Regions from separate parts of the Mesobacillus subterraneus genome, predicted to be linked through region 2. Evidence: predicted binding sites of a transcription regulator. Region 2 holds the regulator's gene; each other region holds the start of a gene.
What was found. Region 2 encodes Rex, which represses fermentation and respiration genes when NADH is low (regulators of the CRP and FNR family bind a similar motif). Its sites were predicted from a motif close to TTGTGAAATATTTCACAA; they were not measured.
Positions count from the first base shown of each region.

Region 1: nirB (nitrite reductase large subunit NirB) is a predicted target of Rex. The motif match lies at 1,875-1,892, and genes of this name have one in related genera.
Region 3: LC048_RS08125 (formate/nitrite transporter family protein) is a predicted target of Rex. The motif match lies at 1,744-1,761, and genes of this name have one in related genera.

Region 1 covers NZ_CP129019.1:3,259,103-3,263,101, reverse strand. Annotated here, with positions in the region: gene LC048_RS16940 (M14 family zinc carboxypeptidase) at 1-1,182, opposite strand, end outside; gene LC048_RS16935 (DUF948 domain-containing protein) at 1,398-1,766, opposite strand; gene nirB (nitrite reductase large subunit NirB) at 2,019-3,999, shown strand, end outside.
Region 2 covers NZ_CP129019.1:4,158,690-4,162,688, reverse strand. Annotated here, with positions in the region: gene LC048_RS21640 (ABC-F family ATP-binding cassette domain-containing protein) at 1-926, opposite strand, end outside; gene moaC (cyclic pyranopterin monophosphate synthase MoaC) at 1,099-1,593, shown strand; gene LC048_RS21630 (redox-sensing transcriptional repressor Rex) at 1,621-2,286, shown strand; gene LC048_RS21625 (YdiK family protein) at 2,311-2,511, opposite strand; gene LC048_RS21620 (CPBP family intramembrane glutamic endopeptidase) at 2,515-3,246, opposite strand; gene groES (co-chaperone GroES) at 3,629-3,913, shown strand.
Region 3 covers NZ_CP129019.1:1,589,321-1,593,319, forward strand. Annotated here, with positions in the region: gene LC048_RS08120 (endonuclease MutS2) at 1-1,206, shown strand, start outside; gene LC048_RS08125 (formate/nitrite transporter family protein) at 1,779-2,615, shown strand; gene LC048_RS08130 (XapX domain-containing protein) at 2,799-2,969, opposite strand; gene LC048_RS08135 (MFS transporter) at 3,177-3,999, shown strand, end outside.

The sequences.
Region 1 (3,999 bases), 900 kb from region 2:
CACAGTTGGATCTTCATGATTTACAGGCAGAACATAGGCAGTAGTAGGGAAGAAGCCTTCTTCATGGAATGGGTGGTCAAAATTAATGCCGCGCTCGAACATCTCGATTTGGTCTTTGATCATTTCCTGCTTGTTATCTGTAGCATTTTTCAATGCGCCCATGATGGCGTCATACATCCAGCGAACGCCGTCCAGATCATTCGTTGGCGCTTCAAGCGTATGACCGTATGCTCCGTGGTACATTGCATACATTGGCGTGAAGATCGGCGGATAATCATCCCAGCCTTCCGCGTCATCGCGCTGAGGAATGTAGGTTCCTTCCATTGACTGATAGAGACTGCCGGTAAAGCTTCCCTTGTTGGACATGATTTCAGTTTCCATCGCTTCTGCCTGGTCCAATGCCCACTTTTCATAAAGGTCATATTCATAATTGGGGTTGTGAGGAACCGTACAAGGTTCAATAAGACCCTGCTTGTTTGGTGCATAATTTTTCACATAGCCATGTGTATCAAGGAAGACCATTGGATTCCATTCCTTGATCAGGGCAACAGTTTCCTGGGTTTCCGGCTGTGACTGGGTGATGAAGTCACGATTCAAATCGATTCCTTCTCCGTTGAAACGTGTAGCATCGATACGGCCATCAGGATTCTGGACAACATTGAAGATCAAGATATTATTTTCAAGGATTGTCTTCGTTGTGTCGTCATTTTCAAGTGCAAAGCGCTCGATCAGCTGCATGACAGCATCACTGCCGATAAACTCGGTGCCGTGAATGGAGCCATTGATCATGATTGGCACCTTGAAGTCCGGATTATTTTCAATCCAATCCTGTGCTTTGCCAGGGTTTATGAACATTTGTTTTCTTAAAGCCTGAATTTTGCCGAACTTGCCCTGAGTGTCAGGTGCAGCAATCGTCACGACATAAAGGGGCTGACCTTTGGATGATTGGCCTTTTACTTCGACTTTCACACGATTGGATTGCTTCTCGATTTGTGCGAGCTTGTCGCCGATTTCCGAGAATTTCATAAAATCATAGTTTTCGCTGTTGAATAAGCTGCCGTCCTGTTCCTCATATGCATTAACATAATTCCACTTGAGTGAATCGGCAAGCGCGGGAGTCCATGGTGAGGAGGCCAGCAAGCTTGCAGCCACTACACCAGAGATAATCTTTTTATGCTTCATTTATGTATTCCTCCGATATATTTTTTGTATATTTATACATAATAATCATTAAAAATAATTTCGTAAATCGTACGAAATTCCTAATTATTCGTCTCGACAGCATCAGCGTTTATTATCCTGGATTATAGTCTGGTTGGGAAATTAATTGGAGGGAGGGTATAGGTACAAAGACACCATGCAGAGGCAAAATAAAAAACAGGGCTGGTTGCCCTGTTTTATTGTGGCTGTATTGTTCTGTTGCGGCGCTTTCGGTTCCATTGTCTTGCTTTATACTTCTGTTCAAGCTCTGTGACAGGTTTTGCAACAAGAGCGTTCTTGAATTCAACAGGTGTTTGTTTTACTGAAAAAACAACGGTGTTGACAGCTTTCTTTTTCTTTTCAAAATCAGTCATCAGCTTCTGCTGTTTAAACTTGAGTGAATCAGTTTCTTCCTTGATTGCATTCGTTTTATTTTGGACCCGTGTGGCTGTCTCCTGAAGGCTATCAATCGTTGGCTTGGCATCTTTATATGTTTTATAGACAACATATCCAAGATAACCCAGGGCTGCCACGATCACAGCGATACTTATATAAACAATGATCATGAAATCTGCCTCCTTTTACATTAATTCCATTACATGTACAATACCCAATTTTAGCTGTGACATAACTGCTATTCATTAGAAAGGTGGAAATTTCTAATTTTGAAGTATTTGTGAAATAATGCACAAACTTAACCTGAAGTGTGACGAACTTCACAAACAAGAGACTTAAATCACAATACAATTTAAACATAGAGGAAATATCATTAATGAAAACTCCGGAACAAAAGCTTTTACCATGGGAGGACAAACGAGATGAAAAAGAAACTAGTCATGATAGGGAACGGAATGGCAGGAGTCAGGACGATTGAAGAACTGCTTAAGCTCCAGCCAGATGGATATGATATCACTATTTTCGGGAATGAGCCTCATCCAAATTACAATAGAATCATGTTATCCACAGTCCTTCAGGGAGATAAGTCGATCGAAGACATTATCATGAATGACTGGGATTGGTATAAGGGTAATAGCATCCAGCTTTATACAGGAGAAGCAGTGGTCGGGATAGACAAACAGAAGAAACAGGTAATATCTGATCAAGGACGTTTACTAGATTATGATGAGTTGATCATCGCTACAGGCTCAAGCTCGTTTATTCTTCCAGTGCCTGGATCGGATAAAAAGGGAGTCGTCGGTTTTCGTGACATCCACGATTGTGAAATGATGATCAAAGATTCCAAGAAGTATAAAAAGGCCGCTGTAATTGGCGGTGGGCTGTTAGGCCTGGAAGCTGCGAGAGGCTTGCTGAATTTGGGGATGGAAGTCGATGTTGTCCATTTGATGCCGCATCTGATGGAAAGACAGCTTGATGAAACAGCTTCAGGAATGCTGAGAAAAGAGCTGGAAAACCAGGGTATGAATTTCTTGCTTGAAAAACAGACTGCGGAAATTTTAGGTGAGGAAAGGGTAACAGGACTTAGATTCTCAGATGGTTCCGAAATACAGGCTGATCTTATTGTCATGGCTGTTGGAATCCGGCCGAATGTACAGCTGGCAAAGGATAACGGCATCTATGTCAACAGAGGAGTTGTCGTCAATGATTATATGGAGACAGATGTTCCGAATATTTATGCTGTCGGGGAATGTGCTGAACATAGGGAAATCGTCTATGGTCTTGTCGCACCGCTTTATGAACAGGGAAAAGTACTTGCTGCTAACCTAGCAGGAATCCCAACGAATCCATATGAAGGAACGATTTGCGGGACTCAGCTGAAGGTATCTGGCTGTGATTTGTTCTCTGCAGGTGAAATCGGCGATGACGAAGGAACGAAATCAATCAAGGTCCACAATGAGTTTGATGGAATCTACAAAAAAATTGTCATTCGAGACAACATGATTGCCGGGATTGTGCTTTATGGTGACACAAAGGACAGCAATCGCCTGTTCAGAATGCTGACGAAAAGAGAAGACATTAGCGGCATGACAAGCGTGTCGATTCTAGAAGCAAGCGGATGCTGCGGCGGTGGCGGAGAAGCGGGCGATGTAAAGGCGATGGCCGATGACGAGCTTGTCTGCGGCTGCAATGGCGTCACAAAAGGAACGATTGTCGAAGCAATCCGGACTAATGAATTGACGACGGTTGACGAAGTGGGTGGCTGCACGAATGCAGGACGTTCTTGCGGAAGATGCAAATCGCTCATATCCGATATCCTCGCATTCACACTTGGTGATCAGTATGATACTTCCGCGAAAAAGGCAGGGATTTGCGGCTGTACGACTTTAAGCAAAGATGAAGTAGTGGCTGAAATCAGGGCTAAGGGTTTGACCAATGTCAGGGAAGTCATGAACGTTCTCGGCTGGTCCCAGGAGGAAGGATGTTCAAAATGCCGTCCGGCAATCAATTATTATCTTGGAATGGTTCACTATGATGGGTATAAAGATGAACGCGATTCAAGGCTGGTTAACGAAAAGATGCATGCCAACATCCAGAAGGATGGAACATATTCTGTTGTGCCAAGAATGTATGGCGGCGTGACGACTGCTGCAGATTTGAAGAAAATTGCAGAAGTTGCCGAGAAGTACAATGTTCCACTCGTAAAACTGACGGGCGGACAGAGGATTGGCTTGTTCGGTGTCAATAAAGATGACCTTCCGGCAATGTGGGAAGATCTGGGGATGCCATCCGGATATGCTTATGGAAAAACGCTTCGCACAGTAAAAACCTGTGTAGGCGAAAAGTTCTGCCGGTTTGGCACCCAGGATTCTATGGGTCTTGGAATACAGCTCGAGAAAAAGT
Region 2 (3,999 bases):
GGCCTGTCCATGCGGTCTATTTTTTCAAGCTGTTTCCGGCGGCTCTGAGCACGCTTGGTTGTAGATGCCCTGGCCAGGTTCCTCTGGATAAAATCCTGAAGCTTGTTGATCTCATCCTGCTGTTTCTCAAAAAGTTTCAGATCACGTTCGTAATTCGCGGCTTTCTGTTCTAAATACGAGCTGTAATTGCCAGGAAACTTCGTCAGCTGGTGACGAGAGATTTCATAAACCTGGTTCACAACCTTATCAAGGAAGTAGCGATCGTGTGAAACGATCAGAATGGCTCCGTTATAGCCCTGCAAATACTGCTCAAGCCAGGACAGCGTGTCAATATCCAGGTGGTTCGTCGGTTCATCTAGAATCAAAATATCCGGACGGGTCAACAAAAGCTTCGCCAATGCGAGTCTAGTTTTCTGTCCACCGCTTAAAGTGGATATTTTTGTGGAATAATCAAAAGAATGGAAGTTCAGACCGTGCAGGACGGAACGAATATCGGCTTCATACTGGTAGCCGCCTTTTTCCTTGAACTGAACCTGAAGCAAGTCATAATCTTTCAAAACCCTGTCGTATTCTGTCTGGTTGGAGAGAATGTCAGGATCCGACATTTTTTCTTCCAATCTGCGTAAGTCTTTTTCCATGCTGTGCAGATGGTCAAAAACAGCCAGCATTTCATCCCAGATGCTTTTTTCGGATTCAAGTCCGGTATTCTGAGCGAGATAGCCAATCATTGTCCCTTTAGGACGGATGATTTCACCGCCATCATGAGCTTCATACCCGGCGATGATCTTCAGCAGGGTTGATTTTCCTGCGCCATTCCTTCCAACAAGCGCGACACGGTCGTTGGTCTGTATTTCAAACTTTATATTCGATAAAATAAGATCAGCAGCAAAATATTTTGATAGCTGATTAACCTGTAATAAAATCATTATTTTTCACCTCTATTGCCTTAGAGATAGTGTAACTCAATAATATAGGCACGGCAATATGTGTGAACTGCGATAGGGGGATAGTGTAACCCTGAGTATTGTGAATACTGAAACAAAGTTCACACACAAGTTTGACAAAATAGTGTATCATTTGATAGAAAGGAGCTTACATATGGCAGAATTTACTCACTTTAATGAAGAGGGCAGAGCGAAAATGGTCGATGTCAGTGAAAAACCAGAGACGGTCCGCACAGCAGTCGCCCATTCAAGCATAACCGTGAACGAAGATATATATAGTAGAATCACTGAAAATAAGATGAAAAAAGGGGATGTACTGGCTGTCGCGCAGGTAGCGGGCATCATGGCAGCAAAAAAGACATCTGAAATCATCCCAATGTGCCACCCTATTCCTTTGACAGGGATTGACCTTTCATTCGATTGGGAGCAAAATGGTAATGACTATATCTTAAATATCGCCGCAGCTGTAAAAACAAAAGGGAATACAGGTGTAGAAATGGAAGCGTTAACAGCAGCTTCAGCATGTGCGCTGACTGTTTATGATATGTGCAAGGCCGTTGATAAAGGCATGGTGATTGGCAAGACGTATCTGGTCGAAAAAACCGGCGGTAAAAACGGTGATTTCAAGAGAGAAGAAAAGTTGAGATAGAAATACGGACAGGGTGGAGGATGGAGAATGACGAATGATGCTATGAAGATTCCGCAGGCAACCGCAAAACGTTTGCCACTGTATTACCGGTTCTTATTGAACTTGCATTCTTCAGGAAAGCAAAGGGTATCATCCGCGGAGCTAAGTGAAGCGGTAAAAGTGGATTCAGCAACAATCCGAAGAGATTTTTCCTACTTTGGAGCTTTAGGTAAAAAGGGATACGGCTACAATGTGAATTACCTGCTTTCCTTTTTCCGTAAGACATTGGATCAGGATGAACTGACGAAGGTTGCCTTGATTGGTGTCGGTAATCTGGGAACAGCATTTTTGAATTATAATTTTTCAAAAAACAATAATACTAAAATTGAGATTGCTTTTGATGTGGATCCTGGTAAGGTTAACACGAAGATCGGCGACGTGGCAGTGTATCACATGGATGATCTTGACAGGGTTGTCGTCGAGGAAGGAATCCAGGTGGCTATCTTGACTGTTCCTTCAGCGGTAGCACAGCCGATAACAGACCGATTGGTGCAGGCGAATATCAAGGGAATTCTGAACTTCACGCCGGCAAGGCTGAATGTGCCGCCTTCCATCAGAATCCATCACATTGATTTGGCGGTTGAATTGCAGTCATTGATTTATTTCTTAAAACATTATCCAACAGATACGGAAACAACTGAATCAGTGGAATAAAAAAATAGCTCCTTGCTGAAGGAGCTATTTTTTCTGTACATTCTTCAGTTTGAAATGGAACATGATCATTCTAATGCCTGATCCAAAATCGAACGTGGCTAGGGCAACAAGTAAATAGCTAAAGAATCCCCAGCCTGTCTCGGTTACATTCTGGATGGCAAAATAGGTAAACAAGCTGCCTAACAAGATGTAGACAATGCCTGAGAATAAAGGCGATTGCTTCATAACTTAAAATCCCCCAATAAAGCTTTGAATTTTCTCTGCTTCTTTTATCATTCTCTCAATGTCTTCCCTAAATACAGATTGAAGCAGGACAACCATTGTATTCATAGTAACGTGGGCGATTATCGGCACGATGATCCGTTTCGTTTTGACATAAAGGAAAGCAAAGGTGAAGCCCATCGCTGAGTACAGGATCACATGCTCCGGCTCCATATGCGCAAGCGCAAAAATGACAGAGCTGATCAGCGCGGAGAAAAAGAAATTCATTTTCTTATGCAGACTGCCAAATATGATTTTACGAAAGACGATTTCCTCTAATATTGGGCCGATAATTGAGCTGACCAAAATGATGACTGGGAACATTTCAATCAGTTTAATGATTTCCTGTGTATTCTCCGAGCCCATTTCGATGCCAAGCATATTTTCGATGTTGGCAGCTATTGATTGTGCGAACAGAGCAAGGAATACACCTGCGAAAGCCCAGGCAGCAGAACTTGCCGGAGATGAAGCATCACGTAGGTCAGCCTCTGTCTTGCGTTCTTTCCTTAGAAGCAGAAGCACGATCACAAGTGTCAGTGAAAAGCTGATTACGAGCCAGTATGGAATTGAGAGTGTCTCCATTTCCTCAAGGCTTTTTCCCATTGCAGCTCCGATAATGGCAACAATCGGGATGCCAATCAAGCTAGAAAGCTGCATGGCAATATAGGCAATAATGACGTACCAGTATTCCTTTTTCAATAGGATAATCTCCTTCTATTCGGATCGGTTTATGTGTATGCCATAAAATCTTTAATAAAGAATGTTATCTATCCATTTTACTAGTAATCATCAGGAAAGTTCAAATATCAGGGTGTCATTTGAATGTTTTGGTTAAAATTCCTTTGAACTGGCATACTCTTTAAGGTGTCCTTTTTTTGCCAGGCATACTTCCAAAGCACGAAATATAGGACTTGCTGTCGAAGGGAAAGAGGTTAGATTTAACTGCTGAATTTTATAAAAAAAGTTAGGCTTCACACTTGCAAAAAAAATTGAGATTCATTATTATATAAATTGTGTTAGCACTCTATCGAGGAGAGTGCTAATAAAAAATTCTACATATAATTTGAGGAGGTTGTTTCACTTGATCAAGCCACTAGGAGATCGCATTATTATCGAGCTTGTTGAGTCTGAAGAAAAAACTGCAAGCGGTATCGTTTTACCCGACACAGCGAAAGAAAAACCTCAAGAAGGTAAAGTCGTAGCTGTTGGAACTGGCCGTGTACTTGAAAACGGTGAGCGCATTGCTCTTGAAGTTGAAGTCGGTAACCGCATTATCTTCTCAAAATACGCAGGCACAGAAGTGAAGTACCAGGGAACTGAGTACCTGATCCTACGTGAAAACGACATTCTAGCAGTAGTGGAATAGAAAAGCGCAGGCGACTGCCCAAATCCGACAAGCGCTGGAGGTCCTGACAGTGAAGTCGTTCTTTGACTTCATTGGCTGGACCGAAG
Region 3 (3,999 bases), 2.2 Mb from region 2:
GCGGAAGTTGAGAAAGTGCTCTTTGCCTTGACTGGATTGGCTGAGGGAAAAGAGAAAGAAATCCGAATGGCCATGGAGACGATGGGTCATTATGACTATCTGTTTTCAAAAGCAAAATATTGCCGGTCTATTGATGGCAAGAGAGTTGAAATTCATCAAGACCCAATCATTTTATTTAATGGAGCACGCCATCCGCTTCTAGGTGGAAAAGCGGTTCCTTTAAACATTGAAATTGGAACGGATTATCATGCTCTTGTCATTACCGGGCCAAATACTGGCGGTAAAACCGTGTCCATAAAAACAGCAGGACTGCTGTCGTTGATGGCACAAAGCGGATTGCTTCTTCCGGTTGAAAAGGGAAGCTTATCAGGGATTTTTCATAAGGTGCTTGTCGATATAGGCGATGGTCAAAGCATCGAGCAGAATCTAAGTACATTCAGCTCTAGGATTGTCAATATTATAGAGATCTTAAAGGAGGCCAATGATAAAACGCTTGTCCTTCTGGATGAGCTGGGATCTGGAACTGACCCGGGAGAAGGGATGGGCCTTGCTGCAGCCATACTTGAGAACCTGAACAATAAAGGAGCGACTATATTTGCAACAACTCATTACAGCGAGATAAAAGACTTTGCCGACAATCATGAGGATTTCATGAACGGTTCTATGGAATTCGACCTTGAAACACTGAAGCCTACTTACCGTCTGCGAATCGGGACGGGCGGCGAGAGCCAGGCTTTTGCGATTGCGCTGAAACTGGGCATCCATCCAAAGTTGATTGAAAGGGCCCATAAAATAACTTACAAATCCGAGAAAGGTTATACTGCCATATTCGAGAATGACCCGATGGAGCTGAATGCAAGAGAGCAGCAAATCATAGCAAACAGACACAAAAGAATGAAGTCTTCTGCGGATAAGGAGAAGCCGGTAAAACGATTTGATATGGGGGATAGTGTACATGTACTGAGCACTGGAGAGCTGGGAGTGATTTTTAAGGGACCAGACAGTCGGGGGAATTATCTAGTCCAGGTCAGGGACCGTAAAGTCGAGGTTAATAATAAGCGCCTTAAGCTGAATCTGCCTGCTTCAGAGCTTTATCCGGAAGACTATGATTTCAGTATTATATTTGAGTCCAAAGAGCACCGGAAGCTATTGAACAAGATGAACAAAAAACATATTGATGAGCGTATTATAAGGGATGATGCTTGATACTCCGAAACTTCAGCTCCGCACAGGCAGAAGTAAAAAGCGCATCTTTGTAGGAGTCTTCAGTGTCTGCGTTGCTGGGCAGCCGGCTTTACTATACAAAATTTCGGTTTGCTCAGGTGAGGTCGAAGAACTCACAAGTCGAATCTCCGAGTCATACCAATTGCTAGACCCTCCAGCCACAGGATAAGGAATGCTTAGAAGCGATTCATCGCACGACCGAAAGCGGTAGCTTTTGGGAGGACTTGGCGATCTAGTCGGGAAGCGCTTGTCGGTGCCGATCGAGGCGGTTGCGCCTTATATACTTGTATTGCTTTCAAAGAGAGCCTTTTTTAAAAGGCTCTTTCTTTCTAAAATTATGAGTAAATCCACTTAGCATATAAAGGAATTCCCCTATATGTGAATAGTATTAGGAGTCCGATTATATTAAAAACGCTTTATAAAAGGGATGAAAACGCTTCGAAAATGGACATAAACAGTTCATCGTGTTTACTATTAACAAACCTGGATTTGAGGTTTAAGATTAATCTAACAGCAAAAATGTGACTTTATTCACAAATAGAGGAGTCTTAAAAATGAGTGAACAGCCAATCGAAGTAGCTATTGCCACAGCTTTAAAAAAGAAGAAGTATCTTAGGGAATCAAAAGCAAAGTACTTGTTGCGGGCAGCGCTTGCTGGTGTTTATATCGGTTTTGGCATCATGGTCTCATACCGGCTTGGTGAATACTTCTATGATTCACATTCAGCTGCGACACCTATCGCTAGCTCGATCTTTTTCGGCCTGGCTCTTGTCCTGATTTTATACGGCGGGGGAGAATTATTTACAAGCAACACAATGATGATGACAATCAGTTCTTTAAAAAAAGCAACGACATGGAAGGATACCATTGAAAATTGGATTGCGTGTTATTCAGGAAATTTGTTAGGAGCAGTATTTTTCGGAATGCTCATTATGATGTCGGGTCTTTTTATATCGCCAGAAAAATCCCACTACATGATGGAAACTGTGAGCATGAAAATGAACACACCTGCTTATCAATTGTTCTTTCGTGCAGTTCTTTGTAACTGGCTTGTTTGCCTTGCTGTATGGGTACCGTTAAATGTAAAAGGAGATGGAGCAAAAATAGGAGTCATGATGCTTTTGGTTTTTGCTTTTGTAGTGTCAGGATTCGAACATAGTGTTGCTAACATGGTCCTCTTTTCGATTGCACTCTTTGTTCCCCACCCTGAAACTGTCAGCCTTGCCGGAAGTATATACAATCTAGTTCCTGTTACATTAGGAAACATTATTGGTGGAGCATTTTTTGTTGGCACTCTATATGTATACCTGAATGCCAAAGGAGTAGTTGGCGAAAAAAATAAACCTGCAGCCCAATCAGTCTATGGTCAAAATGCACTCAAGCGAATGTAAACAAAATTAAAAATCCGCGGAGGGATCCGTGGATTTTTCTTATCGCTATTTTCGCATTGATTGTAAAAAAACATATAAGGTAGCTCCAATTTTTAAGGAAACTGGCTCATTTCGATGAGGCTTAGGCTTTGTTAAGTAAAATTTGAAGCTTTACGAAAAGAGCCTATTAATATGTTCCACCTGTCACCCTTTAAAGGAATTCAGTATCCATTCCCCGACAACTCCACCTAAATAAACACCCACAATTCCAAGGACACCCGCTAGAACAGGAGGTGCAGGAAGAGGAAGCTTAAGGAACTTAAAAAGTATTCCTACGATCAAACCAGCAACTAAGCTTAAGATGATTTCTTTCATGTTTTCACCGCCTCTTATAGCAAGATGGTAATGGAAAAATAGTGAGCAGACGTCTGATCACCTATTAGCAATATTATTTTATCATGACCTGCAAAAATTGAAAACGCTTTATTTATCCTTTTATCATGCATAAAAGAAAAGGGTCTATTCTTATATTAAAATAGTGGTAAAATATAACTCTATAATTTGTAAGTATGGAGGATTTAAATGGACAAGCACGTCAAGCGCAACATCTTTACTTTGCAGGGTTTTTATCTTTTTGTGTTTTTTGGCATAGGTAGTTTATTCCCTTTATTAAGTGTCTACTTAAGCGAAGTTGAAAACTTAAATGGTTATCAGATTGGGATTATCCTGTCCATTGGTCCAGTGATCATGATTTTCTTCCAGCCCTTTTGGGGAATGCTGGCCGACATGAAAAATTCCCATAATGTGTTGCTTACATTAACAACCTTGATAACAGGGATCGCCGCTTTGGGTTATATATTTTTCGAGGGTTTTTCACTGTTCATAACTATAGCGACAGTTCTTGCGATTTTTCAAAGTGCGATTATTCCTTTATCAGATAGTATTTCCTTAAAGTACACAAGCAAGGCCGGAGTCAATTATGGAAATGTACGATTATTTGGGTCCCTCGGTTTTGGACTTGCGGTTTTTATTATGGGCCGACTATCAGAGTGGAACCCGCAAGTAATATTCTACGCGTTTTTCTTAACATTATTGGTTTCAGCAGTATTTTCGATGAAAATGCCTAGAGAATCCTCAGGACGTCCAAGCGGTCTGTTTGCAGGACTGAAGGATTTAATGAAGATGAAGAGGTTTCTTATTTTCCTTGGGGTAACATTCATGGTGTTTGGGCCTAACCTGGCGAATAATTTCTACTTCAGTCTGTTTGTGGAGGACCGCGGGGGAACTTATACAGGGATTGGTATTGCGTTTCTTATCGCAGTGTTATCAGAAATTCCATTCATGAGAGCTGCAGGATTCTGGATTAGTAAGTTAGGACTGCTGAAGGTCGCTCTTTTTGCCGCGC